DNA from 2 places in the Bradyrhizobium sp. STM 3561 genome. Region 1 is predicted to be linked to the other one. Evidence: predicted binding sites of a transcription regulator. Region 1 holds the regulator's gene; the other holds the start of a gene.
What was found. The regulator PhoB, encoded in region 1, activates phosphate uptake and scavenging genes when phosphate is short. The targets are predictions, from matches to a motif close to TGTCATNNANCTGTCAT.

Region 1 (15,122 bases):
CAGCTCGAAGTGACCAAAGCGCTCATATGGCAGATCGAATGCACTATGAACGCGCCAAAGCTCACTGTTCCTGCGCGCAGCCGGTCCTGCCTGAGGCACTGTCGTCGCATCGATAATGCGGATCAGGCGGCCTCGGCTCGCTTTCGGGGCTGCCGCAGCGAGCAAGCCCTCCACCAGCACTGCAAACCAATCGCCACATTGACGCAGGCGATAGAACAACGCCACGCTGCTGAGGTCGGCAAGGCCAACAGAAGCGGCCCACGCGGCTGTCGATCTCAACCCTCTTTCACCCAGACAATAGGCCAGCATCAGCCGAAGTAACGCCACCGCATCTGGAATTTGGCGCCGCCGCACGAAAGCCTTCGTCTGGCGCGCACTTATTTCAAGCTGCGCAGCCCCGCCGAGCTGCGTAACCACTCTCGCCCAGTCCTCGTTCAGAAGCGATTCGTCTGCCATCCCGCCTTGGAATCACGTGTGATTCCAACACTCAAGAACAAACTTAACGCCTATGGGGAAGACCGGGTGCTGACCTCGCACCCGCGGTCTGCTGCGCGAAAGGATCGCGCAAAAAGACTGCACAGCAGCATACAGGTGGAGCCAATCACTCGGCCTTCCCTGCGCGATGGTCGGACGGCTTATACCGCGCTCTCCTGGGAGCCGAATTCCTTCTGGCCTCCCTCGCGCTCACGGAATTCACCAGCACCGCGCCGGTTGACGCGACTGCCGCCTCCGCAAGAGCTTGACCGTAGCAACGACGGCCAGGACCACACGGTTTTGCCGTACGCACGGTTCGTTGGCGCCACAGGGTTCGACGGCGTTGTGCACGTTGCCACCGAAATGCTGACGCGACGAACCTGACAGCGCCGCTCGTCCGCACGAAGCCTCGGGCTCACGGAGAGCAATCCGCCCTGCCCTTGACATCTCGTACACGACGCTGCTGCGTCCACCGCAAGCCCGGCTCGCGACAATGACGACCTCATGATCGCCCCTCGAGAATGAGCCGGGATGGGCGACACATACGCCAAATCCGAATTTCGGTAAAGCGGAATATCTTTGCGCGACGGGATTGACAGAGGGCGACACAGGCTACGGGCTACGGACGCCGTCTACGCGCCCCCCACGCCCGCCTCGTGCGGCGTGAACTGGTACACCGACGAGCAGAACTCGCAGGTGACGACGACCTTGTCGTCCTTGACCATGGCGGCGCGGTCGTCGGGCGAGAAGCTCTTGAGCATCGAGGCGACCGCATCTCGCGAGCAGGAGCACCGCGCATCGAGAACCTGCGGATTGAACACGCGCACGCCGCGCTCGTGGAAGAGGCGGAACAGCAGCCGCTCGCCCGAGAGCTCGGGATCGATCAGCTCGACGTCCTCGACGGTCTCGATCAGCGAGCGCGCCTCGACCCAAGCGTCGTCCTCAGTGACGCTGTGCGCCTCGGTGCCTTCGGGCGCATCGCCGGGATGCAGATCGGCCTGACGTGCGCGCTCCGGCGCCTTGGGCAGAAACTGCATCAGCATGCCGCCGGCGCGCCAGCGATGCTTGCCGCCGTCGCTACTGCGCCACTCCTCGCCGACCGCGAGGCGCACGCGCGTCGGGATCTGCTCGGAACGCAGGAAATATTCGTGGGCAGCGTCTTCCAGGCTGCCGCCGTCGAGCGCGACCAGCCCCTGGTAACGACTCATGTCGGGGCCCTGGTCGATGGTCATGGCGAGATGGCCGCGGCCGAGCAGCGCGCCGGAATCCTTCGCCGTGCCCAAGCGCGAGGCATCGAAGCGGGCATAGGCGCGCAGATGGTCCGGCGACTTGTAGTCCACCACCAGGAACGACACCGGGCCGTCGGTCTGGGCCTGAAGAATGAAGCGGCCCTCGAATTTGAGCGCCGAGCCGAGCAGCGTCGTCAGCACGATGGCCTCGCCGAGCAGCTTGCCGACCGGCGCCGGATAGTCGTGCTTGGTGAGAATGTCGTCCAGCGTCGGACCAAGCCGCACCAGACGCCCGCGCACGTCGAGCGCGTCGACCTCGTAAGGCAGCACGGCGTCGTCGATTGGAACCGCCGATGGTGCGCGAACCGGGCCTTCAGGCCCGGTTTTAATGTCAGGGGATTGGGAAACCATGGCGCTTTATCTGGGGTCAGAGAGTGGGAAATGGAAGGGGGGTGAAGCGCCCCAAACTCAGTGTCGTCCCGGGCAAGCGCAAGCGCAGATCCGGCATCCATAACCACAGGATTGGATGATAGCGCGAGCCGAGAACTCCGAGTCCTCGCGGATCGGGGCTCCGCTCTAGACAACGCTGCGCGTCGTCGGGCGCTGCGCTTGTCCGGGACGACGAATAGTATTTGCGGCCGGCGAAACGCCAACCCCCGCTACTTCACCGCGTCGAAGCACCAGGCCAGAATGCCTTTCTGCGCGTGCAGGCGGTTTTCGGCCTCGTCGAACACGACCGATTGCGGGCCATCGATCACCTCGTCGGTGACCTCCTCGCCGCGATGGGCGGGCAGGCAGTGCATGAACAGCGCGTCGGGCTTGGCGAGCGACATCAGCTTGGCATTGACCTGGTAGGGCTTGAGAACGTTGTGGCGGTGCTCACCCTCCTTGTCGCCCATCGACACCCAGGTGTCGGTGACGACGCAATCGGCGCCGCGCACCGCGGCTTCCGGATCGTTGCCGAGCACGATCGGCGCGCCAGTCGCCTTGATCCAGTCGCGCATCGCCTTTTTCGGCGCGAGCTCCGGAGGCGTTGCGACGTTGAGCTGGAATTTGAAACGCTCGGCGGCATGGGCCCAGGACGCCAGCACGTTGTTGTCGTCGCCGGTCCAGGCCACGGTCTTGCCCTCGATCGGGCCGCGATGCTCCTCATAAGTCATGAGGTCGGCCATCACCTGGCACGGATGCGAGCGCCGCGTCAGGCCGTTGATGACGGGCACGGTGGCGTTGGCCGCAAGCTCCAGCAGCGCATCGTGATTGAGGATGCGGATCATGATGGCGTCGACATAGCGCGACAGCACGCGCGCGGTGTCGGCGATGGTCTCGCCGCGGCCGAGCTGCATCTCGGCGCCGGTGAGCATGATCGCCTCGCCGCCGAGCTGGCGCATGCCGACGTCGAACGAGACGCGGGTGCGGGTCGAGGGACGCTCGAAAATCATCGCCAGCGTCTTGCCTTCGAGCGGTCTCACCGGCTGATGCGCCTTCTGCTTCGCCTTCATGGCGGAAGAGGCGGCGAGCATGCTCTTGAGCTCCGACAGCGGCAGCTCGTTGATATCCAGAAAGTGCTTCGGCGACTTGCTCATCAACTTGCCACCCGCTTGGTCTGACTGGACGAGATCGCAGCGCAGGCGCGCTCCAACCGTCCGACGCTGTCCTCGATCTCCGCCTCGGTGACGATCAAGGGTGGCAGGAAGCGCACGACATTGTCGCCAGCCCCGACCGTGAGCAGTTTTTCGCCGCGCAGCGCTGCGACGAGATCGCCCGAGGGCACCACGGCCTTGATGCCGATCAGGAGGCCCTCGCCGCGCACCTCGCTGACGACATCGGGATGACGGTCGATCACGGAGGCGAGCTTCTGCTTGAGCAGCAGCGACATCTTCTGCACGTGGTCGAAGAAGCCGGGCTTGAGCATGACGTCGAGCACGGCGTTCGCAGCCGAGATCGCGAGCGGATTGCCGCCGAAGGTCGAGCCGTGCGAGCCGGGCCCCATGCCAGCGGCCGCCTCCGCGGTCGCCAGCACCGCGCCGATCGGGAAGCCGCCGCCGAGCGCCTTGGCGAGCGACATCACGTCGGGCGTGACGCCGGTGCGCCGATAGGCGAAGAGATCGCCGGTGCGGCCCATGCCGGTCTGCACCTCATCGAAGGCGAGCAATATGCCGTGCTCGTTGCAGAGCTCGCGCAGCGCCTTCAGAAAGCCGGGAGGCGCAGAACGAACGCCACCCTCGCCCTGGATCGGCTCGATCAGGATGCCGGCGGTGTGCGGGCCGATCGCCTTCCTCACGGCGTCGAGGTCGCCATGTGGCACTTGGTCGAACCCGTCCATCGGCGGACCGAAGCCCTCGAGATATTTTGCAGATCCGGTGGCGGCGAGCGTCGCCAGCGTGCGGCCGTGGAAGGCGCCCTCGAAGGTGATGATGCGGTAGCGATCCGGATGTCCGTCGGAGAAGTGATGATGGCGCACCAGCTTGATCACGCCTTCCAGTGCCTCGGCGCCGGAATTGCAGAAGAACACGAAGTCCGCGAAGCTTTCCTTGCACAGACGCGCCGCGAGCTTCTCGCCGTCCGGGCTCTGGAACAGGTTCGACATGTGCCAGAGCTTCGTCGCCTGCTCCTGCAACGCCTTGACCAGCGCGGGATGGACATGGCCGAGCGCATTCACCGCCACGCCCGAGGTGAAATCGAGATAGCGGTCGCCATTGGCCGCGATCAGCCAGCAGCCTTCGCCGCGCTCGAAACCGAGGTCGGCCCTGGCGAAAACGGGAAGCAAATGCGGCGCGGCGCTGTCAGTCATGACGTCACTTGAATGTTGCGGACGGTGTGAGACGTGCATTGCGCAACGCACCATCGACCGGCCCCGGAAAACGAAACGTGCCGCCTTTTAAGGGCGGCACGTGAGACTATCTTATGCCTGGCAAGACGGGTGTCAATGCCGCCCGGAAAGCCTCGCGAAACGCTGAATCCGTAGTCTTGCGGTGCCGATTTTGCGGGGTTTTCACCACGGAACATGTGGAAGCGAGTCGGCGGACTCTTGCGCGGGAGTCACGCCATATTGTAGCGTTTGGACTGTCAGATACGACATCTCGTGCAGCGGTTCTGATCCCAAGAGTCCTCATGTACCGGCGTAAACGTTCGGGCGTCCTTGAGCGCGCCCGGCGAGCCTTAAGGGATTCGGGCGGCACGGGTTTTTCAAGGCTTTAGGCATTCGCTGCGAAGGCCAGAGGTTGGCAGGCGCGCAGCGAGGGAAAGGGTGCAATGACGGTTTTGACCTGGTCCGATGATCGCGTCGAGCAGCTGAAAAAGCTCTGGGAGGCCGGACTTTCGGCCAGCCAGATCGCGGCGGAGCTCGGCAATGTGACCCGCAATGCCGTGATCGGCAAAGTGCATCGGCTCGGTCTGTCCGGCCGCGCCAAGAGCCCTTCATCGGCAGCGCCCCGGCCGCGCAAGGCACGGCCCGCGCAGCACATGATGCGGGTGACCCGCCCCGTCGCACGCGGCAACACCGCGCTGGCGCAGGCCTTCGAGGTCGAGGTGGAGGCCGAACCTGTCACCTACGACAACGTGGTGCCGATGAGCCAGCGGCTGTCGCTGCTGGAATTGAACGAGGCGACCTGCCACTGGCCGGTCGGCGATCCCTCGAGCCCGGATTTCTTCTTCTGCGGCGGCAAGGCGCTCTCCGGCCTGCCCTACTGCGCGCAGCATTCGCGCGTGGCCTATCAACCCACAGCGGATCGCCGCCGCGCGCCGGCGAAGCCGGGCACGCGGTGAGTTTGTTGATCTAGCTGATTGCAAAGACGGCGCCGTCACACGCTGACGGCTCAACATACCCGAAGTCGTCCCGGCAAGCGCGCCACAAGCGCGCGCAGATCCGGGACCAATAGCCACCGCAAGACGTGGTTACGGGGACTCCGAGTTACCCTTTCGCAAAACAATCACGTCCTGTCGTTATGGGTCCCGAATCTGCGCGCGCCTGTCCGGGACGACACTGAGGCTATGGCAGCAGCCCGCTAAAGCAACGCCAGCAAACCTTACGTCTGCTCTGCCTTCGCGAAACGATCGTCCAGCGCATAGCCGGCGCCGCGAACGGTGCGGATCGGGTCCTGCTCGCGGCCTAGATTGAGCAGCTTGCGCAGGCGGCCGATATGGACGTCGACGGTGCGCTCGTCGATGTAGATGTCGCGGCCCCAGACACTGTCGAGCAGCTGCTCGCGCGAGAACACGCGGCCGGGATGCTCCAGGAAGAACTCCAAGAGGCGATATTCGGTCGGGCCGAGATCGATCGGCCGGCCCGAACGCGCTACGCGGCGCTTGTCGCGATCGAGCTCGATATCGCCATAGGCGAGCACGGTGGCGAGCCGCTCGGGGCTCGCGCGCCGCAAGAGGCCCTTCACGCGCGCGAGCAGCTCCGGCACCGAGAACGGCTTGACGATGTAGTCGTCGGCACCGGTCGCAAGTCCACGCACCCGCTCGCTTTCCTCGCCGCGCGCCGTGAGCATGATGATCGGCAGCTGCTTGGTCTCGGGACGGGTACGAAGCCGCCGGCACAGCTCGATGCCTGACAGGCCCGGCAGCATCCAGTCGAGCACGATCAGATCGGGAATGTGCTCCTTGAGGCGGGTGTCGGCGTCATCGCCGCGCATCACCGTCTCGACGTCATAGCCGTCGCCTTCGAGGTTGTAGCGGAGAAGCTCGGTGAGAGCTTCCTCGTCCTCAACCACCATAATGCGTGCGCCCATGTTGTCGTCGCTCCCTTAGGTATTCGGCACCGTCGTGGCGAAGGTCGTCATGTCGCCCTTCGGCCGCTTGTCGGTGATCGCCTGGCCCTCGATCATGTAGAACACGGTCTCGGCGATGTTGGTGGCGTGATCGCCGATCCGCTCGATGTTCTTGGCGCAGAACATCAGGTGGATGCAGAACGAGATGTTGCGCGGGTCCTCCATCATATAGGTGAGGAGTTCGCGGAACAGCGAGGTGCAGATGGCGTCGACCTCCTCGTCGCCCTTCCACACCGCCATCGCCGCCGGCAGATCGTGCGCGGCATAGGCGTCCAGCACCGACTTGACCTGCTGCTGCACGAGATCGGTCATGTGTTCCAGGCCGCGGAACAGCTTGAGCGGATGGAAATCCGTCTCCAGCGCGGCGACGCGCTTGCCCATGTTCTTGGCGAGGTCGCCGATGCGCTCCAGATCGGTCGCGACGCGCATGGCGCCGACGATCTCGCGCAGATCCACCGCCATCGGCTGGCGGCGGGCGATGGTGAGCACGGCGCGCTCCTCGATGCGTTTCTGCAGCGCGTCGAGCTCGGCATCGGTGGTGACGACGCGCTGCCCGAGCGTGACGTCGCGACGGATCAGCGCGTCGACGGAATCGACGATCATGCGCTCGGCGATGCCGCCCATCTCGGCGACCAGGCGGGTGAGCTCCTGGAGGTCGGTGTCGAAGGCCTTTGCGGTATGTTCAGAACCCATGTTCCGTCTCCTCAGCCGAACCGGCCGGTAATGTAATCCTGCGTGCGCCGGTCGCTCGGCGACGTGAATATCTTGCTGGTGTCGTCGAACTCGATCAACTCGCCGAGATACATGAAGGCGGTCTTGTCGGAGACACGCGCCGCCTGCTGCATGTTGTGGGTGACGATCGCGATCGTGTAGTTCTCGGACAGTTCCTGGATCAGCTCCTCGACCTTGGCGGTCGAGATCGGGTCGAGCGCCGAGCAGGGCTCGTCGAACAGGATCACCTCGGGCCGCACTGCGACTGTGCGGGCGATGCAGAGGCGCTGCTGCTGGCCGCCGGAGAGCGACAGGCCGGAGGCATTGAGCTTGTCCTTGACCTCGTTCCACAGCGCGCCGCCGCGCAGCGCCTTCTCGACGCGGTCATCCATCTCAGACTTCGAGATCTTCTCATACAGACGAATGCCGAAGGCGATGTTCTCGTAGATCGTCATCGGGAAGGGTGTCGGCTTCTGGAACACCATGCCGACCCGCGCCCGCAGCAGGTTGAGATCCAGCTTGGGGTCGAGGATGTTGGTGTGGTCGAGCAGCAGCTGGCCGGTGGCGCGCTGGCCCGGATAGAGATCGTACATCCTGTTGAAGATGCGCAGCAGGGTCGACTTGCCGCACCCAGACGGGCCGATGAACGCCGTGACACGGTTGGTGCCGAGCGCCAGGTTGATGTTCTTCAGCGCGTGGTGCTCGCCGTAGTAGAAATTCAGGTTGCGCGCGGTGACCTTGGCGGGCGCCTCGGGCAGCAGCTGCGAGCCGGGATGAACGGTCGGCGCGCTCACGGAAACAGACATTTCACTCATTTTGCAGTCCTCTCGGCGCCGATGATGCGCGCGCCAATGTTCAGGGCAAGCACGGTCAGGGTGATCAGCAGCGCGCCGCTCCAGGCGAGCTGCTTCCAGTAGGCGTAGGGGCTCTGCACGAAGTTGTTGATGGTGACCGGCAGGTTGGCCATCGTCTTGTTCAGGCCAAGGCTGAAGAACTGGTTCGACAGCGCAGTGAACAACAGCGGCGCGGTCTCGCCGGCGACGCGGGCCGTGGCGAGCAGCACGCCGGTGATGAGGCCGGAGCGCGCGGCGCGATAGGCGATCCGCTTGATCACCAGCGAGCGCGGCAGGCCCAGTGCGCTGGCGGCTTCGCGCAGCGGGTTCGGCACCAGCAGCAACATGTCTTCCGTGGTTCGCACCACGACCGGGATCACGATGACGGCGAGCGCGAGGCTGCCTGCGATCGCCGAGAAGCCGCGCATCGGCACCACCACCGCGCCGTAGATGAACAGGCCGATGATGATCGAGGGCGCCGACAAGAGGATGTCGTTGATGAAGCGGATGACCGAGGTCAGCTTGTCGTTGCGGCCGTATTCGGCAAGATAGGTGCCGGCGAACAGGCCGAGCGGCGCGCCGATGCCGACGCCGAGCACGGTCATGATCAGCGAGCCGACGATGGCGTTGAGCAGGCCGCCCTCGGTCGAGCCCGGCGGCGGCGTATTCTCGGTGAAGACCTGCAGGTTCAGGCCGGCCAGACCGTTGTAGAGCAGCGTGATCAGGATCAGCGCGAGCCAGGTGACACCGAAGGCGGCGGCGCCGATGCAGAGCCCGCGGATGACGATGTCCTTGCGGCGGCGGCGTGAATAGATCGGATTCATGTCACTTCCCCGCCTTCTTTTCCAGACGCAGCAGCATCAGCCGCGCGGCCGCGAGCACGAAGAACGTCAGCACGAACAGGAGCAAGCCGAGCAGGATCAGGCCGGACTGATGCAGGCCGTCGCTCTCGGCGAACTCGGAGGCGATCGCTGCCGAGATCGTGGTGCCCGGGGCGAAGATCGACGAGGAGATCCGGAACGAGTTGCCGATGATGAAGGTCACCGCCATGGTCTCGCCGAGCGCGCGGCCCAGCGCCAGCATGACGCCGCCGATGATGCCGACGCGGGTGTAGGGGATCACGACGCTGCGGACGACTTCCCAGGTGGTGCAGCCGACGCCATAGGCGGCTTCCTTCAAGACCGGCGGCACAGTCTTGAACACGTCGACCGAGATCGAGGTGATGAAAGGCAGCACCATGATGGCGAGGATCAGCGCGGCGTTGAACAGGCTGAGATAGGACGGAGGACCTGCGAAGATCGCGCCCAGCACGGGAACACCGTCGAACACCCGGATCATGAAGGGCTGGAAGGTGTTGGCCAGGAACGGGCCCAGCACGAAGAAGCCCCACATGCCGTAGATGATCGAGGGAATGCCGGCGAGCAGCTCGACCGCCATGCCGATCGGGCGGCGCAGCCATTGCGGGCAGAGCTCGGTGAGGAAGATGGCAATGCCGAGACCGACGGGAATCGCGATCAGCATCGCGATGAAGGAGGTGACGAGCGTACCGTACATCGGCCCGAGCGCGCCGAGCACGGGCGGATCGGCCGACGGCGCCCAGCGCTGCGTCCACAGGAAGGAGATGCCGTATTCCTTCATCGCCGGGAACGCACCGACGATCAGCGAGATGATGATGCCGCCGAGGATCAGCAGCACCGAGATGGCGGACAACCGCGTGATCCAGTAGAAGGTGACGTCGCCGAGCTTGAACGCGCTCAAGGCCTTGGCGCGGTCATACGGTCCGGCGTCGTCGATTACATCGCTCTGAACGGCCATCTCTGCCACGCCGATCCCCTGTACCAAAGAATACACGTTTTATTGGGTCTCGTGCCCCGGACGCGGTGCGAAGTGCCGCGCCGCGTCCAGGGCCCAGTTCTTGTGGGTCCCGGCTCTGCGGAGCAGCACTTGCGTGCTGCACCGCGTCCGGGACGCGAGAGGAGAGCCTCAGCTCTTGATCTCGGCAGCCCAGGTCTTCTCGATCAGCTGGACGACGCTGTCCGGCATCGGGATGTAGTCGAGCTCCTCGGCCGCCTTGTCGCCGTTCTTGAACGCCCAGCGGAAGAACTTGATGGCTTCCTGCGAGGCCGCCTTGTCGGTGGCTTCCTTGTGCATGAGGATGAAGGTCGCTGCGGTGATCGGCCAGGACTTGTCGCCGGGCTGATCGGTCAGGATGACGTAGTAGCCGGGCGCCTTGGCCCAGTCGGCGTTGGAGGCGGCCGCCTGGAAGGCTTCGACGGTCGGCTGCACCGGCTTGCCGGCCTTGTTGACGAGACCGGTGTAGGTCAGCTTGTTCTGCTTGGCATAGGCATACTCGACATAGCCGATCGAGTTCTTGGTCTGGCTGATGTTGCCCGACACGCCTTCGTTGCCTTTGGCGCCGACGCCGACCGGCCACTCGACCGCGGTGCCCTCGCCGACCTTGCTCTTCCAATCCGCGCTGGCCTTGGAGAGATAGTTGGTGAAGTTGAAGGTGGTGCCCGAGCCGTCCGAGCGGCGGACCACGGTGATCGGCTCCGACGGCAGCTTCACGTTCGGATTGAGCTTCTTGATCGCGGCGTCGTCCCACTTGGTGATCTTGCCGAGATAGATATTGGCCAGGATTTCGCCATCGAACACCATCTCGCCGGGCTTCACGCCCTCGATGTTGACGACGGGAACGATGGCGCCCATCACCATCGGCCACTGGACGAGGCCGTCCTTCTCGAGCTGCTCGGCCTTGAGCGGCGCGTCGCTGGCGCCGAAGGTCACGGTCTTGGCCTGGATCTGCTTGATGCCGCCGCCCGAGCCGATCGACTGGTAGTTCAGACCGTTGCCGGTCTCTTTTTTGTAGGCGTCAGCCCATTTCGAATAGATCGGGAACGGGAACGTCGCGCCGGCACCGGTGATATCGGCCGCAAAGGCTGCCGTCGTCGATGCGGCGACCAAGCCGGCAGCGACGACCGTTTTGAGGAAATTCATGCTGGTCTCCATACAGGGGAGCGAAGCGCCATCCGCGCCCGATCGCGCTCCCCGCACCGCCCCTTTAGGAACGGTCGGCTGTGCTTTTACGAAGGTTTCGTGACAGTTGGATGACACAATCAAGCGTTTGAAATCGCTAGAATTTCAGGCCTGCACCGAAGTCCTAGCCTGGGGAAAACAGGCCGTGAAAGTGGCGCCCTGCCTGGGCACGCTTTCGATCAGAAGCCGGCCGCGGTGGCGGTTAAGAATATGTTTCACCAGCGATAATCCGAGCCCGGTGCCGCCTTGCGAGCGGCTGTCGCCGACGTCGACCCGGTAGAAGCGCTCGGTCAACCGCGGCAGGTGCTCCGGCGCAATGCCCGGGCCGAAATCGCGGACCATGACGCGGATTTCCTGACCTCCGTCAGCGGCCGCGCTTGATGTCAGCGACACGATGACGCGTCCGCCCGAGGCCCCGTATTTGAGCGCGTTCTCGATCAGGTTCTCGAACAGGCGGAGTAGCTCCTCGCGGTCGCCCGCGATCATCACCGGCGGCTCCGGCAGATGGATCTCGACCTCGACCTGGCGCTCACGTGCCAGCGGCTCGAGCCCGTCGGCGACCTGGCGGATGATCGGCACGAGATCGACCAGGGTGTCGGGGCGGACATGGGCCGACAACTCGACCCGCGACAACGACAGGAGATCGTCGATCAAGCGCGCCATGCGGGTGGCCTGGTTGTGCATGATGCCGAGGAAGCGTTCCCGCGCCTTCGGATCGTCCTTGGCCTGGCCCTGCAGCGTGTCGATGAAGCCCGACAGCGCGGCTAGCGGCGTGCGCAGCTCGTGGCTGGCATTGGCGACGAAGTCGGCGCGCATTTCCTCGACCCGGCGCAGCGGCGTCTGATCGTGGAAGGTCATCAGCATGCACTTGTCGGCGCCCCCGAAGCTGGTCGGCACTGGCACCGGCGTGATCATGAGCTCCATCCATCGATCGACCGGAACATGGTCGAGATAGGTCGCGCGCCGCGGCTCCGTGGTCGCGATCGCCTCGCGCAGCGCCGTGATGATCTCCGGCGAGCGCAGCGCGAACTGGGCGAGCTCGTTCCGGCGCAGCGCCGGCGCGAGCTGGGCGGCGGCGGCGTTGAGGTGGATGACGCGGCCGGCGCGGTCGAGCAGCACCGCCGGATCGGGCATGCCGGCGACCACGGCGGCCACCGCCGCGCTCTCGACCGGGTTGATGCGGCTGACGTCGTCGCGGGAAGCGGCAGGATCGTGCAGCCGCCACGGGATCAGGGCAGCCGCCGCGATGCAGAGGAACACGATTGCGGCGTGCAGCGCCGACAATTCGCCGAGCGAGACCACGACGGACAGCGCCAGCGCCGCGGCGATCAGGATGATGGTCGAGTGCCGCAGCCGATCGGACCAGGGCTGGGCGGAGGGAGAAGATGGGGCATCGATCGCCACGGGACGGGCTTCTCCTGGAGGACTTGTCCTAAGGACTTGGCACCGTTCAGGCGCCGCTGTCGCTGCGCTCTCTCACATAGGCGGCTTCAGGCGCCGGGCCGGGGTCCAGCTTGAGCGCCGCCTGTTGCAGGCGCTTCGATCGCGCGCCGATGATAACTTCTCGAAACGTCAGCAAGATTACAGATAAGACGAAGGGAGACAGATAATAGAGGACGCGGAACAACAGCATGCCGCCGAGCAGCTCCTCCCGGTCCATCTGCCAGAGGCCGACCAGCATGGCGGCATCGAACACGCCGAGGCCGCCGGGCGAATGGCTGGCGAAGCCGAGCAGGGTCGCCGAGACGAAGATCACCGCGACCACGACGAAACCGAGATTGGGCTCGTCCGGGACCAGCACGTACATCGCCAGCGCGCAGAAACCGAGATCGACGATGCCGATCACGATCTGGAGCAGCGTCAGCGGCCCGCCCGGCAGCACCACGGTCCACGGGCCGCGGCCGACCACCCGCGGCTGGGTCCAGACCCAGACCACGTAGCCGACCAGGGCGACGATGATCATCAGCGCCAGCGTCCGGTTCAGCCAGGGCGGCAGCTGGTCGATCGAGGCGGCGGCCTCCGGATGGTAGGAGATGCCGAGGCCGAGCACGGCGGCATTGCCCAGCCAGAAGGTCAGGCCGGCGAGGAAGCAGATTTTTGCGACGTCGATCGCGTTCAGCCCATAGGCCGAATAGATGCGGTAGCGCACCGCGCCGCCGGTGAAGACGGACGCGCCGACATTGTGGCCGATCGAATAGCTGGTGAAGGCCGCGAGCGCGTTGATGCGATAGGGCACATGGGCATGGCCGATCGCGCGCACCGCGAACAGGTCGTAGAAGGTCAGGGTGAAATAGCCCGCGGCGACGAACAGCGCCGCCATCGCGATCTGCCTCGGCTCGGTGCTCTTGATCGCCTCGAGGACCTCGTTGAAATCGATGCCCCTCAGCATGTGATAGAGCACATAGCAAGCGATACCGATGACCGCGATGCTGATCACAACTCCAAGCTTATGCAGGATTTGCTTCTGGCGCAGAAACGTCATCGCCCTGCGTATGGGTTCCAGCATCTAGACCTCGAACAACGCTTCAGCGGCCAGGACGGCCGGAGAACAGGCGAACGACGCACAGGCACGCGGCGGCCCTTCACCGCCGGCTCCGGCATCGCGCATGCCCCCTCCCCCTCCACTAGCGCGTTTTCGGGCGAAGTGGAATTCGCCAATTCGAACAAAAACACGTGCCTTCAATATTTTAGGCAGGGTTACGGCTCCTGGGGCACGGCTTGGCGCTTTCGGCGGCAAGGCTCGACGCGAATCTCCATGGCAATCTTGCGCAGACGCCATGAAGTTTTGATGATTTCGGCCGCGCAATGTTCCGTCACGAGTTAAGCCGACGTCAATCTATGGGGCACGCCCGCCCGCTGAAGAGGATGATCGACGCGGCTGGTCACGTCAGGGTGCACGGCAACATCACGGAGTGGCCGGCGGCACGGTGCGCGAGACCACCCGGTCGCGCAACCAGGCGCCGATGGTGCAGCCGACGAGGTAGCAGGCGAACAAGACCAGCCCGAGATCGAGCCAGTAGCCGAAACGGCCGGGGACCACATGGGTGAATGAGGCAGCGACCAGGCCCGCAACCAGCGCCGCGAGCCAGCGCGCCGTCACCTTCGAGGTGCCGTTGCCGCGCTGGACCACCGAGATCCAGCCCATGCAAAAGCCCAGCAGCAGCGAGCCGATCAGCCAGCCCAGATGGAACGAGACGAGATAAGGCATCGTCACCTCACCAGAAATTCGATGCGGCGGTTCTGCGCCTTGCCTTCATCGGTGTCGTTGCCGGCGACGGGCTGCGTGCTGCCATGGCCGACCGCGGTGAAGCGGCTGGCGGGCAGGCCGGCCTTGACCAGATAATCGATCACCGCCTGCGCGCGCTTTTCCGAGAGCGCCTGGTTGAAGGAGTCCTCGCCGTCGGCGTCGGTGTGTCCGACGACCTCGATATTGGTGGTGGGGCAGCGCAGCGCGGTCTCGATGAGACGATCGAGGATGCCGGCCGAGTCAGGATCGATCTCCGCGCGCTTGGTCGCGAAGCGGATCTTGCCCTTGGTCAGGAGTTCCGAGAACAATTGCTGGCACACGGTGCCGTCGACAGGGCCTGCCGCCGGCTTCACGGTGATCTCCGGCTTGTACTGCCAGTTTTTCGGGAAGTCCTTGCCGAGGCCTGCGCGGATGTCGTTGGCGGCTCCTTCGTAGAGCGCATCGCCCGACAGCTTCACCTCGCGGTCGGAGACGACGAGCGTGCCGGTCGACAGCCGCGACAGCGCGCCGAGCGCTGCGACGACTGCCGTGCTGAAGGCGCCGGGTGCGCCGATGCTGGCCTTGAGATTGTCGACGACCTTCTCGGTGAAGAACTTTCGCGACGCGCTGGTGGCGATCGCCGCGTGGACGTTGTTGTCCGGAACGTAGCCGGTCAGCGTCACCGTCGCTGCCACCGGATCCTTGTAGGCCTGGAAGATATAGGGCGGCGCCTTGATCTCGTTGGCGGCAATCGAAAAACCCTCCGGCAGGTTCTTCAGCGCCGCTGCGATCGATTCGCGGCCGCCGAGCTCGCGCGCCATGCCCGACAGATTGACCTTGG
Region 2 (15,122 bases), 160 kb from region 1:
ATTGTCGGCGCAGCGCAGGCCCGGCTCCCACGAGCAGGTCGCGGCGTGAAACACGGTGGTGATGCCGTTGCTGATCGCCTGGCGGTCGCTGTCGGCGAGCGCGACGTCGATCGGAAAATCGACGCCGGCGCGCGGCATCATCTGTCGCTCGAAGGCATCGCCGTGCAGGTCGACGATGCCGGGCAGCAACAGCAGGTTACGTGCATCAATCGCCAGCCCCGCCCGGCCGCGAGAAGCGCCCACCTCCGCGATGTCTGTCCCGGACACGAGAAGTGAGGTTTCGATGAGCTCGGCGCCGATCAGGGCCCGGCCGCCTTCAAGGAATATGTCTGTCACGCGACTGCGCTTCGTTTGCTGGCAGGAGAATTGGTGAGAGAGCCCGCCCGTGCTTCGTATGCCGAAAGAAAATCTTCAATCCCGAGCTTGCGGAAATCGGGCAGCGCCTCGCGCAATTTGTCGTGATCCCAGTCCCACCAGGCGAGCTTCCCGAGGCGCCCCGCGATCTCCTCCGAGAACCGCCGCCGTACGATCCGCGCCGGATTGCCGGCGACGATGGTGTAGGCCGGCACGTCCTTGGTGACGATCGCGCCGGCTGCGATCACCGCGCCGGTACCAATGTTGCGGCCCGGCAGCACGATGGCGCCATGGCCGATCCAGACGTCGTGGCCGATATGAACGTGATGCTGGCGCCGCCAGTCGAAGAACTCGGCATCGTCGCCCTCGCCTTCGAAATAAGCGCTCGAACGATAGGTGAAATGCGCCTGCGTCGCGCGATGCATCGGATGGTTGCCGGGGTTGATGCGCGTCATCGCCGCGATCGAGCAGAACTTTCCGATCGTCGTGTAGGTGATCTGCGAATCGTTCACGACATAGGAGTAATCGCCCATCGCCACTTCATGCAGGATCGTGCGCGCGCCGACCTCGGTATAGGCGCCGAGCCTGGTCTCGTGCAGCTTGGCCGAGGGATCGATGGTCGGCTGAACCGAAAGGGCTTTCGCGGCCATGTTGCATCCGAGGTGCGAGGGCGGGCGTCTCTCTTCGAGCGGCTTGATGACGATATCATGACGCCGAGATGACAGCGGATGAGGTGTGTAGGATCGCCGCACCGCAACGGCGCTGTCACACAAGTGTTAAGCGCCGGCGTTAGCGGTTGGCCCAGCTACTCTGGAGTCCCTGCATGCTGGTGGTGGATGGTCTGACGTGTCGCTTCGGCGCAAAAGCCGCGGTGGATGACGCTTCGTTTCAAGTGTCCCCCGGCGGCTTCGTCGGTGTGATCGGGCGATCCGGCGCCGGCAAGTCGACATTGCTGCGGACCATCAACCGCCTGGTGACGCCGACCGGGGGCCGCATCCTGTTCGACGGCGTCGACGTCACCTTGCTGCGCGGCAAGGAGCTGCGGCAGTGGCGCGCGCGCTCGGCGATGATCTTCCAGCAGTTCAACCTGGTCGGCCGGCTCGATGTTCTGACCAACGTCCTGATGGGGCGGCTTGCGACGATGCCCGCCTGGCGCTCGTTGTCGCAGGCCTGGCCCGAGCAGGACAAGGCGCTGGCGATGTCCGCGCTCGAGCAGTTCGACATTGCCTCGCTCGCCGCCCAGCGCGCCGACCAGCTCTCCGGCGGTCAGCAGCAGCGCGTCGCGATTGCCCGCGCGCTGGTGCAGCAGCCCGACATCATCCTCGCCGACGAGCCGATCGCCTCGCTCGATCCGCGCAACACCAAGATCGTCATGGATGCACTGCTGCGCATCAACAAGCATTTCGGCATCACCGTGCTCTGCAACCTGCATTCGCTCGATCTCGCCCGCACCTATTGCGACCGCCTGATCGGCATGGCCGCGGGCCGCGTGGTGTTCGATGGTGCGCCGTCCGCGCTGACCGATCACGTGGCGCGCGAGCTCTACGATCTCGAAGCCGCCGACGTCATGGGCGGCATGCCTGTACCGGCGCCCGGGGGCGTTCCGGCGCTCGGGACGGCCGCGGCGGCCTGAGCCTCGCCTGTTTAGTTCAAGTCTTTGCGTCAACCGACCTCAACCGATGAAGAGGATACCATGACTACTCGCAGACTGATCCTTGCCGGCGCCGCCGCGCTCGCGTTCACGGCGTCCGCCTCGGCGAACGACTGGAAGGCCAAATATCCCGAACTGACCTTTGCGGTCGTGCCGGCCGAGAACGCCTCCGGCGTCACCGAGCGCTGGACCCCGTTCGTGGAATACCTCTCGAAGCAGCTGGGCGTGAAGGTCACGCTGCGCATCGCCAACGACTACGCCGCTGTGATCGAAGGCCAGCGCGCCGGCAACATCCACATCGCGAGCTACGGCTCGGCCTCGTTCGCCCGCGCCCGCCTGACCGGCGTCAAGACCGACGCGTTCGCCAACGACATCAATGCCGACGGTTCGACCGGCTATTACTCGGTGTTCTTCGTCAAGGCGAGCAGCTCCTACAAGAAGGTCGATGATCTCAAGGGCAAGAACCTGGGCCTGGTCGACCCGAACTCGACCTCGGGCAACAACGTGCCGCGCTTCGAGCTCGACAAGATGGGCATCCACGATGCCGAGGGCTATTTCGGCAAGGTCGTCTTCACCGGCAGCCACGAGAATGCGATGCTCGCGCTGGCGCAAGGCACGGTCGACGTCGCCGCCAACCAGTGGACCAGCGACGACGATTCCACGCTGGCGCAGATGCTGACCAAGGGCATGCTGAAGAACGCCGACGGCTCGGCGATGAAGAAGGACGATTTCCGCATCATCCACAAGTCGGCGCCGATCATCAACGGTCCCTATGCCTACAATTCCGACCTGCCTGATGACGCCAAGGCCGCCATCGCCAAGGCTTTCTTCGACGCGCCGGCCAAGGACAAGGCCGCGTTCGATCGCCTGTCGGACGGCCAGAAGAAGGGCTTTCATCCCGCCACCACCAAGGACTGGGATGGCACGATCGAGCTGATCAAGTTCGTCGATGCGCTCCGCAAGAAGAAGGCGTCCTGAGTCATCGGGACGATGCACCCGAGCCGGGTCCTAGGACCCGGCTCTTTCTTTGACGGGACCTGTTTCGACCGATGACGACAGCGGTTTCGATCCTCCCCGAGCAGCAGCTTGCCGCGCTCAATGCCGCCTATCGCCAGGCGGTCTCGCGCAGGCGGCTCCGTCTCCTGTTGGGGGCCGCGGTCTTCGCCGCAGCGCTGGTGCTCGCCGCGATCGGCGCCGAAGTGAATTTGCATACCCTGTTCACCTATTTCGGCAATTTCGTCAGCTATTTCGACCGCATCCTCACGCTCGACAGCGGCCAGCGGGTCTGGACCGATGTCGGCGAGTGGTTCTGGGGCTGGCGCAAATGGCTGAAGATGCTGGGTGAGACCCTGCTCATCAGCTATGTCGGAACTCTGATCGGCGCGACATTGGCCTTCGCCCTCAACTTCTTCGCGGCCGAGAACACTTCGCCCGCGCCCTGGCTGCGCTTCGTCGTGCGGCGCCTGCTCGAATTCGCCCGCACAGTTCCCGGCATCGTGTTCGCGCTGGTGTTCGTGATTGCCTTCGGCCTGGGGCCAATGGCGGGCGTGCTGGCGATTGCAATCCACTCCACCGGCGCACTGGGAAAACTGTTCTCGGAGATCGTCGAGAATGCCGACATGAAGCCGGTGGAGGGCATTCGCTCGACAGGTGCGAGCTGGCTCTCCTGCATGCGTTTTGCGGTCGTACCGCAGGTGACGGCGGGCTATGCCAGCTATGCGCTGCTGCGCTTCGAGATCAACGTCCGCGAAGCCTCGGTGATGGGCTTCGTCGGCGCCGGCGGCATCGGCCAGGAGCTCGTCGTCGCCATCCGCAAGTTCTATTACTCCGACGTCAGCGCCATCCTGCTCACCATCGTCGTCACGGTCTTCATCATCGACATCACCACCGGCTGGCTGCGCGGCCGCCTGTTCGGCGAGGAGGCGCGGACGTGACGAAGCCGCAGCAGGTCGATATCGCGCAAATTCGCGCGCGCTACCCTGACGTGTTCGACCGGCCCGCCTCGGCGCGGCTCGCCACGCCGGCGATGATCGTCGCGGCGTTGGCGATCCTCGCTTACGGCCTCGTCGATCTCGATTTCTCGCCGTCGCTCTTCTTCGCCGGCCTCAGCCAGCTCGGCTGGATCAGCCTGATGATGATCCCGCCGGATCCCGGCTCTTCGCTGCCGGTCTATCTGAAGGCGCTGGGCGAGACGCTGTCGATCGCGCTGCTCGGCACCACGCTCGCCGCGGTCTTCGCGCTTCCAATCAGCCTGCTCGCGGCGCGCAACGTCGTGCCGTCGAACATCCTGCGCTTTCCCGTCCGCCGCTTCCTGGATTCGATCCGCGGCGTCGACACGTTGATCTGGGCGCTGGTGTGGATCAACGTGGTCGGGCTCGGCCCGTTCGCCGGCGTGCTCGCGATCGCCGTGTCGGATTTCGGTGCGTTCGGAAAGCTGTTCTCGGAGGCGATCGAGGGCGCCGACCAGAAGCAGGTCGAAGGCATCCGCGCCTCCGGCGGCAGCGCGCTGCACGAGATCCGCTTCGGCCTGTTGCCGCAGGTCCTGCCCGTCATCGCCGGCCAGGTGCTCTACTTCATCGAATCCAACACCCGCTCGGCCACCATCATCGGCATCGTCGGCGCCGGCGGCATCGGCCTCCAGCTCGCCGAGCAGATTCGCGTGCTGGAGTGGCAGAAAGTGTCGTTCCTGATCCTGATGATCCTGGTCGCCGTCGCCGCAATCGATTTCATCTCGGGCAAGCTGCGGTTTGCCATCATCGGCCGGCGGGCGGTGGCGTAGGCGGCTCTCTTCCTTCCTTGTGGGAGAAGGTGGCGCGAAGCGCCGGATGAGGGGTACGTGTCCTCAGTGCCGTAGGGTGGTCAACGCGTAGCGTGCCCACCGCTTCTGATGATCGAGAAAGATCGTGGGCACTCCCACAAGGGGAGAGGGGAAGAGGCCTACGACTCCACCAGAAACTCGACCCGCTCCGCGGCAAAGCGCGAATGCTTCGTCACCAGCGGCTTGCCCGTGAGATCGTGGTCGGTGGCATCGACTACCAGGATCGGCCGTCCCAGCGCAAGATCGAGTCTTGCGGCGTCGGTCGCGTCGACGATGCCGGCGGTGATCCGGGTCGCGCCGCGGCGATAATCGCGGATGCCGTAATGCGCGAGCAATTTCGTCATCGAGCGCGTCGCCGCGAACACGGCGCCCGCGTCCGGAAACAGCTCGGCCGACAGCCAGGTCGTGGACACGCAGATCGGCGTACGGTCGGCGAGGCGGATCGCCTCGATCCGCACCAGGGGCGCGCCGGTCTTCAATCCCAGCTCCCGCGCGAGCTCGCGCGTCGCGACGTCATCGGTCGCCTCGATCAGCCGGCCATGCGGCTCGCGTCCGCCCGCGCCGACGATCTCTGAGAAGCGCGTGCGCGAGCGCAGGGGATAGGCGAGCTTCTGTGCCTCGACATAGGTTCCGCTGCCGCGCTCGGCGCGCACCAGGCCGCGCTCGGCAAGCGCGGCCAGCGCGCGGCGCACGGTGTGGCGGTTGACGCGATAGGTTTCCGCGATCTCCATCTCGCCCGGCAATTTGTCGCCGGCCGCAAAGCGGCCGTCGGCGATGCCGCGCTCGATGCCGTCGGCAACGAGGCGCCACAGCGCGACTCCCGAGGAGGCTGTGTCCTGCATGCTCATGTCGCGCGAAACCTACTCCAGAAATCACAACATTGTCACGAAACAGTCATGGCGCGTCCGTATGAAGTTGTCTATTATCATAGACAACTTAGATGCGGCAAGTTCGGTGGACCAGGTGACGCAGCACAACAGCCAGCAAGCCCAGCGCAAGGCCGCCATGGCCGTGCTGGCGCACGCGGAGGCGGGCGAGATCGCCGCTCGCCTCCGCAACTTCACCCTCCCGGCCCATCAGGATCTGCGCGCGCCCGAAAACGGGCTGGTCATGCTGCGCGGCCGGATCGGCGGCGACGGGGCGCCGTTCAATCTCGGTGAAGCCACGGTGTCGCGCGCGGCGGTGCGGCTTGCGAGCGGCGAGGTCGGCTTCGGCTACACGCTCGGCCGCGACGGTGAGAAGGCGCGGCTGATCGCGCTGTGCGATGCGCTGGTGCAGTCCCGCGATTTCGGCGGGCTCGTCGAGCGTGGCGTTATCGCGCCGTTGCGCGAGCAGCTTATGGTCAAGCGCAAGCAGGCGGCGGAAGAGACCGCCGCGACGAAGGTTGATTTCTACACCATGGTGCGCGGTGAGGGGTGAGATCATGACCACGATTGCGGAGCTGCCGCCGGGTTTCGCCGACAAGGTGTTGTCGGCGCAATCGACCTTTCGCTCGGTCATGGATGCCATGGCACGGCCGGGCTCCGTCCAGCAAATCGTGCCGATGGTCGGCGCGCCAGGGCCGATGATGCGCGGCACCGCCGCGATCGCGCTGACGCTGTTCGACCACGATACGCCGCTCTGGCTCGACGCGGGAATGGCGGAGAACTCGGATGTGACGAAGTGGCTGAAGTTCCACACCGGTGCGCCGGTCGTGCAGGACGCCTCGATCGCGAGTTTTGCGCTGATCTGTGATGGCGATGCGCTGCCTTCGCTCGAGCGATTCGCGCTCGGCACCAGCGAGTATCCGGACCGTTCGACCACGGTGATCATTCAGGTCGACAGCCTGAACTCGGGACGCAGCTTCGAGCTGCGCGGCCCCGGCATCGGTGGGGTCGCGACGCTGCAGGCGTCGATCAAGCCTCTCGATCTGCTCGAGCGGCTGCGTATGAACGAAGCACTGTTTCCGCACGGCATCGATATGGTGCTGGTCGCCGATGATGCCGTGGTCGCGATCCCGCGCACCACGCGCGTCGTGAGCAAGGGAATCTGAAGCATGTATGTCGCAGTCAAAGGCGGCGAACGCGCCATCGAGAACGCCCATCGCCTGCTCGCACATAAGCGGCGCGGCGATCAAAGCGTTGCGGAAATCTCCCTCGACCAGATCTCGGAGCAGCTTGGCCTCGCCGTCGATCGCGTCATGAGCGAAGGCTCGCTCTATGACCGCGAGCTCGCGGCGCTGGCGATCAAGCAGGCGCGCGGCGATCTGATCGAGGCGATCTTCCTGGTTCGCGCCTTCCGCGCCACCTTGCCGCGCTTCGGCACCAGCGAGCCGGTCGACACCGGCGCCATGCAGGTGCAGCGGCGGGTGTCCGCGACCTTCAAGGACATTCCGGGTGGCCAGATCCTCGGGCCCACCTTCGACTACACGCACCGCCTGCTCGATCCCTCGCTCGCGCAAGGCGTCGTGCCGCAGGTTCCGTCGACGGCCGAAGCATCCACAGCGCCGACGCCGCGCGTAACGGATATTCTCGGCCGCGACGGGCTGATCGAATCCTCGCCCGAAGCCGAGGACGGCGCCAGCGTCGGCGATCTCACCCGCGAGCCGCTGAATTTTCCGGCCGACCGCGACCTGCGCCTGCAAAACCTCGCGCGTGGCGACGAAGGCTTTCTCCTCGCGATGGGCTATTCCACCCAGCGCGGCTACGGCCGCAACCATCCTTTTGTCGGCGAGATCCGCTTCGGCGAGGTCGAGGTCGAATTTCTCGCGGAAGAGGTCGGCTTCGCCGTGCCGCTCGGCGCGATCGAACTCACCGAGTGCCAGATGGTCAACCAGTTCAAGGGGTCTGCGACGGAGGCTCCGTGCTTCACCCGCGGCTACGGCCTCGCCTTCGGCCAGAGCGAGCGCAAGACCATGTCGATGGCGCTGGTCGATCGTGCGTTGCGCGCCCGCGAGCTCGGCGAGGAGGTGCGTGCGCCGGCGCAGGACGAAGAGTTCGTGATGTCGCATTCGGACAACGTCCAGGCCACCGGCTTCGTCGAGCATCTGAAGCTGCCGCACTATGTCGACTTCCAGTCCGAGCTCGGCCTCCTGCGCAAGCTGCGCCAGGAGTTTGCCGAGGCCAATACGCCGGATGCCATGAAGGAGGCCGCGGAATGAACGCGCCCGCCTACAACTTCGCCTATCTCGACGAGCAGACCAAGCGGATGATCCGCCGCGCGATCCTGAAGGCGATCGCGATTCCCGGCTATCAGGTGCCGTTCGCCAGCCGCGAAATGCCGATGCCCTATGGCTGGGGCACCGGCGGCGTGCAGGTGACCGCAGCGCTCCTTGGACCGCAGGACGTCTTGAAAGTGATCGACCAGGGCTCCGACGACACCACCAACGCGATCTCGATCCGCAAGTTCTTCGCCAAGACCGCCGGTGTTGCCACGACGACGGCGACGGACGAAGCGACGGTGATCCAGACCCGCCACCGCATCCCGGAGAAGGCGCTGAACGAAAACCAGGTTCTGGTCTATCAGGTGCCGATCCCGGAACCCCTGCGTTTCCTCGAACCGCGCGAGACCGAGACGCGGCGCATGCATGCGCTCGCCGAATACGGCCTGATGCATGTGAAGCTCTACGAGGACATCGCCCGCTTCGGCCACATCGCGACCGCCTACGCTTATCCGGTCAAGGTCAACGCGCGCTACGTGATGGACCCGTCGCCGACGCCGAAATTCGACAATCCCAAGATGGACAATTGCCCGGCGCTGCAATTGTTCGGCGCCGGCCGCGAGAAGCGCATCTACGCGATCCCGCCTTATACGCAAGTGGTCTCGCTCGATTTCGAGGACCACCCGTTCGAGCCCTACCGCTTCAACGCGCCCTGCGCACTGTGCGGTGCGGAGAATTCCTACCTAGACGAGATCGTCACCGACGACCAGGGCGGGCGGATGTTCGTCTGCTCGGACACCGATTATTGCGAGGGCCGCCAGGCCGCCGGCCATCGCGGCAGCCTCAGCGCCGCGCCGTACAAGGAGAAGGCGCAGGAGGCCTCGAATGGCTGATCAGAATCTGGTCGAGAACGACGAGCCGCTGCTGGTCGCGGAGTCCCTCAGCAAGTCGTTTGGCCGCATTGCCGCCTGCCGCGATGTGTCGTTCTCGCTCTATCCCGGCGAGGTGCTGGCGATCGTCGGTGAATCCGGCTCGGGCAAGTCGACGCTGCTGCAAATGCTGTCGGGCCAGCTCGCGCCGGGTTCCGGCCATGTCTCGTATCGGATGCGCGACGGTGTCACCCGCGATCTCTCGACGCTGGGCGAGGCCGAGCGTCGCTTCCTGTTCCGCACCGATTGGGGCTTTGTGCATCAGGATCCAGCACAGGGCCTGCGCATGGCGGTCTCGGCCGGCGCCAATGTCGGCGAGCGGCTGATGGCGGTGGGCTGGAATCACTACGGCCGCATCCGCGACACCGCGTCGGACTGGCTCACCCGCGTCGAGATCGACACAGCACGCATCGACGATGCACCGCGCACCTATTCCGGCGGCATGCGCCAGCGCCTCCAGATCGCGCGCAACCTCGTCACCGAGCCGCGCCTGGTGTTCATGGACGAGCCGACCGGCGGCCTCGACGTGTCCGTGCAGGCGCGCCTGCTCGACCTCCTGCGCAGCCTCGTTGCCGAGCTGCATCTCGCCGTCATCATCGTCACCCATGATCTCGCGGTCGCACGCCTGCTGTCGCACCGCGTGATGGTGATGAAGGGCGGCCGCGTCATCGAGACCGGTCTCACCGACCAGGTGCTCGACGACCCGCGCGAGCCCTATACCCAGCTTCTCGTCTCCTCGATTCTGCCGCCATGAGTTTTCCAATGACCGTCATGATCGACGTTACCGATGCGCAAAAGACGTTCACGATGCACCTGCAGGGCGGCATCGAACTGCCTGTCGTGCGCGGCGTGACCTTCCACGTCAATCCGGGCGAATGCGTCGTTCTGTCAGGCCCGTCAGGCGCCGGAAAATCGTCGATCCTGAAAATGATCTTCGGCAATTACCGTTGCGATAGCGGCCGCATCGGCATCCGCCATCGCGGCGCGCTGATTGATCTCGCCACCGCCGAGCCGCGGCAGATTCTCAACATCCGCCGTTCCACCATCGGCTATGTCAGCCAGTTCCTGCGCGCGGTGCCGCGCGTTGCCACCATCGACGTCGTCGCGGAGCCACTGATCGTCAACGGCATGAGCCGGGCCGAAGCGCAGCAGCGCGCTGGCAGCCTGCTGCATCGTCTGAACATTCCCGAGCGCCTCTGGCAGCTTCCGCCCGCGACCTTCTCCGGCGGCGAGCAGCAGCGCGTCAACATCGCGCGCGGCTTCATTTCGGACCTGCCGATCCTGCTGCTCGACGAGCCGACCGCCTCGCTCGATGCCGCCAACCGCGCTGTCGTGGTTGAGCTGGTTGCCGAGAAGAAGCGCGGGGGCGTCGCCATGGTCGCCATTGTCCATGACGACGAAATCCGTCATCTGATTGCCGACCGTATCGTCGACGTCACCAGCTTTGCCGCCGCGGCCTGAAGGAAGAGGGAAATGAACGCCAAGCCGAAGGACACATTGATCGCCAACGCCAGGATCGTGCTGGCCGACCGGGTGATCGAGCAGGGCTGGCTGGCTCTTGCCGACGGACGCATTGCCGAGATCGGCGATGGGACTGCGCCCGCCGGCGCCGAGGATGCCGGCGGTGACCTGATCATGCCCGGCCTGATCGAGCTCCATACCGACCATCTCGAAGCCCATTACGTGCCGCGGCCGAAGGTGTTCTGGAATCCGGTCGCCGCGGTCATCTCCTATGACGGCCAGCTCGCGACGTCAGGCATCACCACCGTGTTCGATTCGCTCCGGGTCTGGCGCGAGGACGGCGCCGAGGAGGTCGATGGCCGCGCCGGCGTGCTTGCCGCCGCGATCACGACCGCGCGCGAGGCCAGCCTCCTGCGCGCCGACCACTTCCTGCATCTGCGCTGCGAAATCCCGATGCCGAGCGTGGTCGAGGAGGCCAGGGAGCTGATCGACCGTCCCGACGTCAAGCTGATGTCGCTGATGGACCACACGCCGGGCCAGCGCCAGTTCCGCGACGAGGTCAAGCTGCGCGACTATTATCGCGGCAAGGGCGGCGGCAAGACCGATGCCGAGCTCGACGAGCTGTTCGCAAAGCGCTTCGAATACCAGAAGAAATATGCAGCGGCCAACATGCGCGAGATCGTGGCGCTGGCGCATCAGTACAACATTCCGCTGGCGAGCCACGACGACACCACCGAGGAGAACGTCGCCGACGCCGTGCGGGATCGTGTTTCGGTTGCCGAATTCCCGACCACGCTGGAGGCGGCGCGCGGCCTGCATCAGGCCGGCATCGACATTCTGATGGGGGCGCCGAACGTCGTGCGCGGCGGCTCGCATTCCGGCAACATCGCCGCGGTCGATCTCGCCCGCGAAGGCCTGCTCAACATCCTATCGTCGGACTACATTCCGTCCAGCCTTCTCATGGCCGCGCTGCAACTGCCCGAGCATGTACCCACGATCAGCCTGCCGGCCGCGGTTCGCACCGTGACCAAGGCGCCCGCCGAGGCGGTCGGCCTCACCGACCGCGGCGAGGTCGCGACCGGCAAGCGTGCCGATTTGATCCGCGTGCATGTCGCAGGGCACGTTCCCGTGGTACGCAGCGTCTGGCGCGAGGGAAGCCGGGTCGCATGAGCAAGATGGTCACCACGGCGCAGGGGGAGGCGGGTGCGATCGGCCCCGGCCGGCTCGTGCTCGTGGTCGGCCCCAGCGGCGCCGGCAAGGATACGCTGCTGCGCCTCGCGCAGGCGGCCTGCATCGATGATCCCGAAATCGTCTTCCCGCGCCGCATCGTGACCCGTGCATCGTCGTCCGATGAAGACAATATCGCCGTGAGCCAGGACGAGTTCCGCCGCGCGCGCGAGCAAGGCGACTTCGCCGTGCACTGGGAGGCGCATGGGCACGCCTACGCGCTGCCGCTCGAAATCAACGATGACATCCGCGCAGGCCGCGCGGTGGTCGTCAATGTCTCACGCACCGTGATCGCCGCGCTGCGCGAGGCCTATGCTAATGTCGTTGTGGTTGCGATCACGGCGCCGCCCGATGTGCTGGCGCAGCGGCTCGCAGCGCGCGCCCGGCAAAGCGACGGCGACATCGCCGAGCGGTTGTCGCGCGTCGATGGTTCGTCGGCGCAGGCCGATGTCACCATCCTCAATGCCGGCAGTGCGGACTACCACGGCCGCCAGCTCGTGCGCGTGATCAGGAATGAAGGCTGGCAAGATTAGTTGCGGGTAACAACAAGGAGAGAGTGGAATGACGGTGATCGAAACGGTCGAACAGCTGGAGGCCATCTACGGCGCCACCAATGACGCCTCGACCGTGAAAGTCGCCGACCACGTCACGCCGCTCTACCGCATCTTCATCGAGAAGGCACCGTTCGCCGCGCTCGCCACCATCGGACCGGAGGGCATCGATTGCTCGCCGCGCTGCCCGGCTTCGTCCGCATTCACGATCCCAAGACGCTGATGCTGCCGGACCGCCGCGGCAACAACCGGGTCGATTCCCTGCGCAACATCGTGCGCGATCCCAGGGTGTCGCTGATGTTCCTGATCCCCGGCTCCGGCAATGCCGTCCGCGCCAATGGTCGCGCGCATCTGTCGATCGATCCGGACGTGCTGGCCTCGTTCAAGGTTGATGGCAAGGCGCCGCGCAGTGTCATGGTGATGAACGTGGAGGAAATCTACTTCCAGTGCGCCCGCGCCATCGTCCGCTCCGATCTCTGGAATCCGGACAAGCGCGTCGATCCCAAGACGCTGCCGACGCCGGGTCAGATTCTCGCCGAGATGAGTGACAACAAGGTCGGCGGCGCGGAGTACGACCGCATCTGGCCGGAGCGCGCTGCCGCGACGATGTGGTGAGCGTCCGCTCTCTCGTCTCCCTCGCCCCGTTCTTTTGGGGGAGAGGGCGGGGTGAGGGCCTCTCTCCGCACGTGAGATCGCCGTGGGACCTGTATCCCCTCACCCGGATTGCATCTTCGATGCAATCCGATCCCGCAAGCGGGGAGAGGGGAAGCAAGCCCGTCGCTCCGCTTCAGTTAAACGCCATCCCGCCGCTCAGCGCGACGGTCTGCCCGGTCATGTAGGCGTTGTCGACCAGCAGCATCACGGCTTTCGCAACTTCCTCCGCCGTGCCGAAGCGGCCGAGCGGGATGCGGCTGACGAGGCCGGGTTGGCCGCTCATCATGTCGGTCTCGATCAGCGAGGGCGCCACCGCATTGACGGTGATGCCTTCCTTCACCAGTCGCGCCGCATAGCCTCGCGTCAGCCCCTCCATGCCGGCCTTGGACGCATTGTAATGCGGGCCGATCGCGCCGGCGCCGCGCGCCGCGCCCGATGAGATGTTGACGATACGGCCCCATTTCCGCGCGCGCATCGTCGGCAGCACCGCCTGCGTACACAGAAAGGCGGATTTCAGATTGACCAGGATGGTGCGGTCGAAATCGTCTTCGGTGAGATCGTCGACGCTGCGTGTGATGGCGATGCCGGCATTGTTGACGAGGATGTCGATCGGACCAAGCCCGGCCGTGACGCGCTCGATCATGCCGGCCACGGCTTCGCGCTGCGAGACGTCGGCGGCGATGACGATGGCGCGGCCGCCCCGCTTGCCGATCTCGCTCGCCAGTTGCTCGGCCTGGCCGATTCTTTCGCGGCAGTTGATCGCCACCGCCGCGCCTGCTTCGGCCAGCGCACGGCAGACGGCCGCGCCAATTCCGCGCGAGCCTCCGGTCACGAGCGCCGTGCGCCCCTTCAGAGCATCCGCCATGCCTGGAACCTCCCAATCATCCGCTTGCCTTGCATCGATCGTATCATGCTTGCAGCTCACGCGCGTTGAACTCATCGCGAGATGAATCCGTCTGCCGGTGCTTGCGGCGGGAGAAACGCCCCAGCGCATGTGTCGCAAATATGGATAGCCATTTCATTGACCAATCGCGCCAACCGCTTGATATTCAGAGCGTCAAGACTGCTCCTCGAGCCCAAGCCGCACCATGACAACCGATCGCCAGCGCAATCAGAACGACATGCAAGCATGCATGACGCGGTGCTGCTTCTCGGTGGCAACGGGCGCCTGTTGTTGTTGCTGATCGTCTCCTGGCAACACCGCACACCGAAAGACGCAAAAGAGGAACGCCGAAATTCCGGCGAGCGAGCAGTCATGTCCCAAGCCCAGTCCAACGCCTACATCATCGAAATCCACGACCGCGCTGCCGGTATCATCACGAGAGATGAGCGCGGCTTCCGCTTCTTCTCCTCCGAGCGCCTGTTCGACAGCCTCGAGGGCCGCCAGTTCCGCTCGGCGCGAGAGGCCGAGCGGGCCGCCCGTGCCGTGTTGTCCGAGCGTAGCCGTCGCGCGAGCTCGCAACCTTCGCCAACTGATCTCACCGAAAGGGCCGCATTATGATCACCCGACGAAACATCCTAGCAACGACGCTCCTGCTCGCGACCGCCTTGGCCGCGCGCGCCGAGGACAAGCCGGCGGAAATCCGCATCGGCACGCAGAAGGGCGGCTTCTTCCCGGCGGTGCGCCAGCGCCAGACGCTCGAAAACGCCTTCAAGCCGCTCGGCATCGAGATCAAGTGGGTCGATTTCCAGTTCGGTCCGCCGCTGCTGGAGGCCATCAATGTCGGCAGCGTCGATTTCGGCTATGTCGGCGACTCCCCGCCGATCTTCGCGCAGGCCGGCGGCGCCAAGATACGCTACGTCGCCGCGGTGAAATCGGACGGCAACACCCAGGCGATTGTCGTGCCGAAGGATTCGCCGATTCACTCGCTGGCCGATCTCAAAGGCAAGCGCATCGCCTTCGGCAAGGGATCGAGCGCGCATAATCTCCTCGTTGCGGCGCTCGAAAAGGCCGGCCTGTCCTGGTCCGACATCACGCCGGCGCCGCTCGCGCCGGCCGATGCGACGGCCGCCTTCGTCAAGGGGTCGGTCGATGCCTGGTCGATCTGGGATCCGTATCTGGCGCTTGCCGAATTGAAGGAGAACGCGCGCGTCATCGCCTTCGACAAGGACGTACACAGGCCGAATGCGTTCTACATCGCCAACACCGATTTCGTGGAGAAGTATCCGGCGCTGGTCGCGAAGCTCAACACGACCTTCGCGTCCGAAGGCGTCTGGGCCAACGAGCACCACGAGGACGTCGCCAAAGCGCAGGCGGACGCGACCGGCGTCGACATCGAGGCCGTCAGGCGTTTCGTGGATCGCTCCAACTTCCGCGTCGTGCCGCTGGATGCCGAAA

Region 2: a site for PhoB is predicted at 1,062-1,078, ahead of phnC (phosphonate ABC transporter ATP-binding protein). Genes of this name have one in related genera too.

Annotation. Positions count from the first base shown of each region.
Region 1 is NZ_CP120695.1:7,209,989-7,225,110, reverse strand. It holds gene P6U28_RS34185 (IS4 family transposase) at 1-456, opposite strand, end outside; gene P6U28_RS34180 (Hsp33 family molecular chaperone) at 1,107-2,114, opposite strand; gene argF (ornithine carbamoyltransferase) at 2,363-3,286, opposite strand; gene P6U28_RS34170 (aspartate aminotransferase family protein) at 3,286-4,494, opposite strand; gene P6U28_RS34165 (GcrA family cell cycle regulator) at 4,956-5,468, shown strand; gene phoB (phosphate regulon transcriptional regulator PhoB) at 5,729-6,436, opposite strand; gene phoU (phosphate signaling complex protein PhoU) at 6,452-7,168, opposite strand; gene pstB (phosphate ABC transporter ATP-binding protein PstB) at 7,180-8,001, opposite strand; gene pstA (phosphate ABC transporter permease PstA) at 7,998-8,843, opposite strand; gene pstC (phosphate ABC transporter permease subunit PstC) at 8,845-9,834, opposite strand; gene pstS (phosphate ABC transporter substrate-binding protein PstS) at 10,003-11,016, opposite strand; gene P6U28_RS34130 (ATP-binding protein) at 11,161-12,459, opposite strand; gene P6U28_RS34125 (lysylphosphatidylglycerol synthase domain-containing protein) at 12,506-13,561, opposite strand; gene P6U28_RS34120 (hypothetical protein) at 13,961-14,263, opposite strand; gene P6U28_RS34115 (OmpA family protein) at 14,266-15,122, opposite strand, start outside.
Region 2 is NZ_CP120695.1:7,374,253-7,389,374, forward strand. It holds gene P6U28_RS34890 (alpha-D-ribose 1-methylphosphonate 5-triphosphate diphosphatase) at 1-336, opposite strand, end outside; gene P6U28_RS34895 (chloramphenicol acetyltransferase) at 333-1,004, opposite strand; gene phnC (phosphonate ABC transporter ATP-binding protein) at 1,178-1,987, shown strand; gene phnD (phosphonate ABC transporter substrate-binding protein) at 2,048-2,983, shown strand; gene phnE (phosphonate ABC transporter, permease protein PhnE) at 3,055-3,939, shown strand; gene phnE (phosphonate ABC transporter, permease protein PhnE) at 3,936-4,784, shown strand; gene phnF (phosphonate metabolism transcriptional regulator PhnF) at 4,943-5,671, opposite strand; gene phnG (phosphonate C-P lyase system protein PhnG) at 5,778-6,242, shown strand; gene phnH (phosphonate C-P lyase system protein PhnH) at 6,247-6,855, shown strand; gene P6U28_RS34935 (carbon-phosphorus lyase complex subunit PhnI) at 6,859-7,962, shown strand; gene P6U28_RS34940 (alpha-D-ribose 1-methylphosphonate 5-phosphate C-P-lyase PhnJ) at 7,959-8,855, shown strand; gene phnK (phosphonate C-P lyase system protein PhnK) at 8,848-9,645, shown strand; gene phnL (phosphonate C-P lyase system protein PhnL) at 9,654-10,352, shown strand; gene P6U28_RS34955 (alpha-D-ribose 1-methylphosphonate 5-triphosphate diphosphatase) at 10,365-11,522, shown strand; gene phnN (phosphonate metabolism protein/1,5-bisphosphokinase (PRPP-forming) PhnN) at 11,519-12,112, shown strand; partial or broken gene P6U28_RS34965 (pyridoxamine 5'-phosphate oxidase family protein) at 12,141-12,745, shown strand; gene P6U28_RS34970 (SDR family NAD(P)-dependent oxidoreductase) at 12,918-13,649, opposite strand; gene P6U28_RS34975 (hypothetical protein) at 14,040-14,285, shown strand; gene P6U28_RS34980 (aliphatic sulfonate ABC transporter substrate-binding protein) at 14,282-15,122, shown strand, end outside.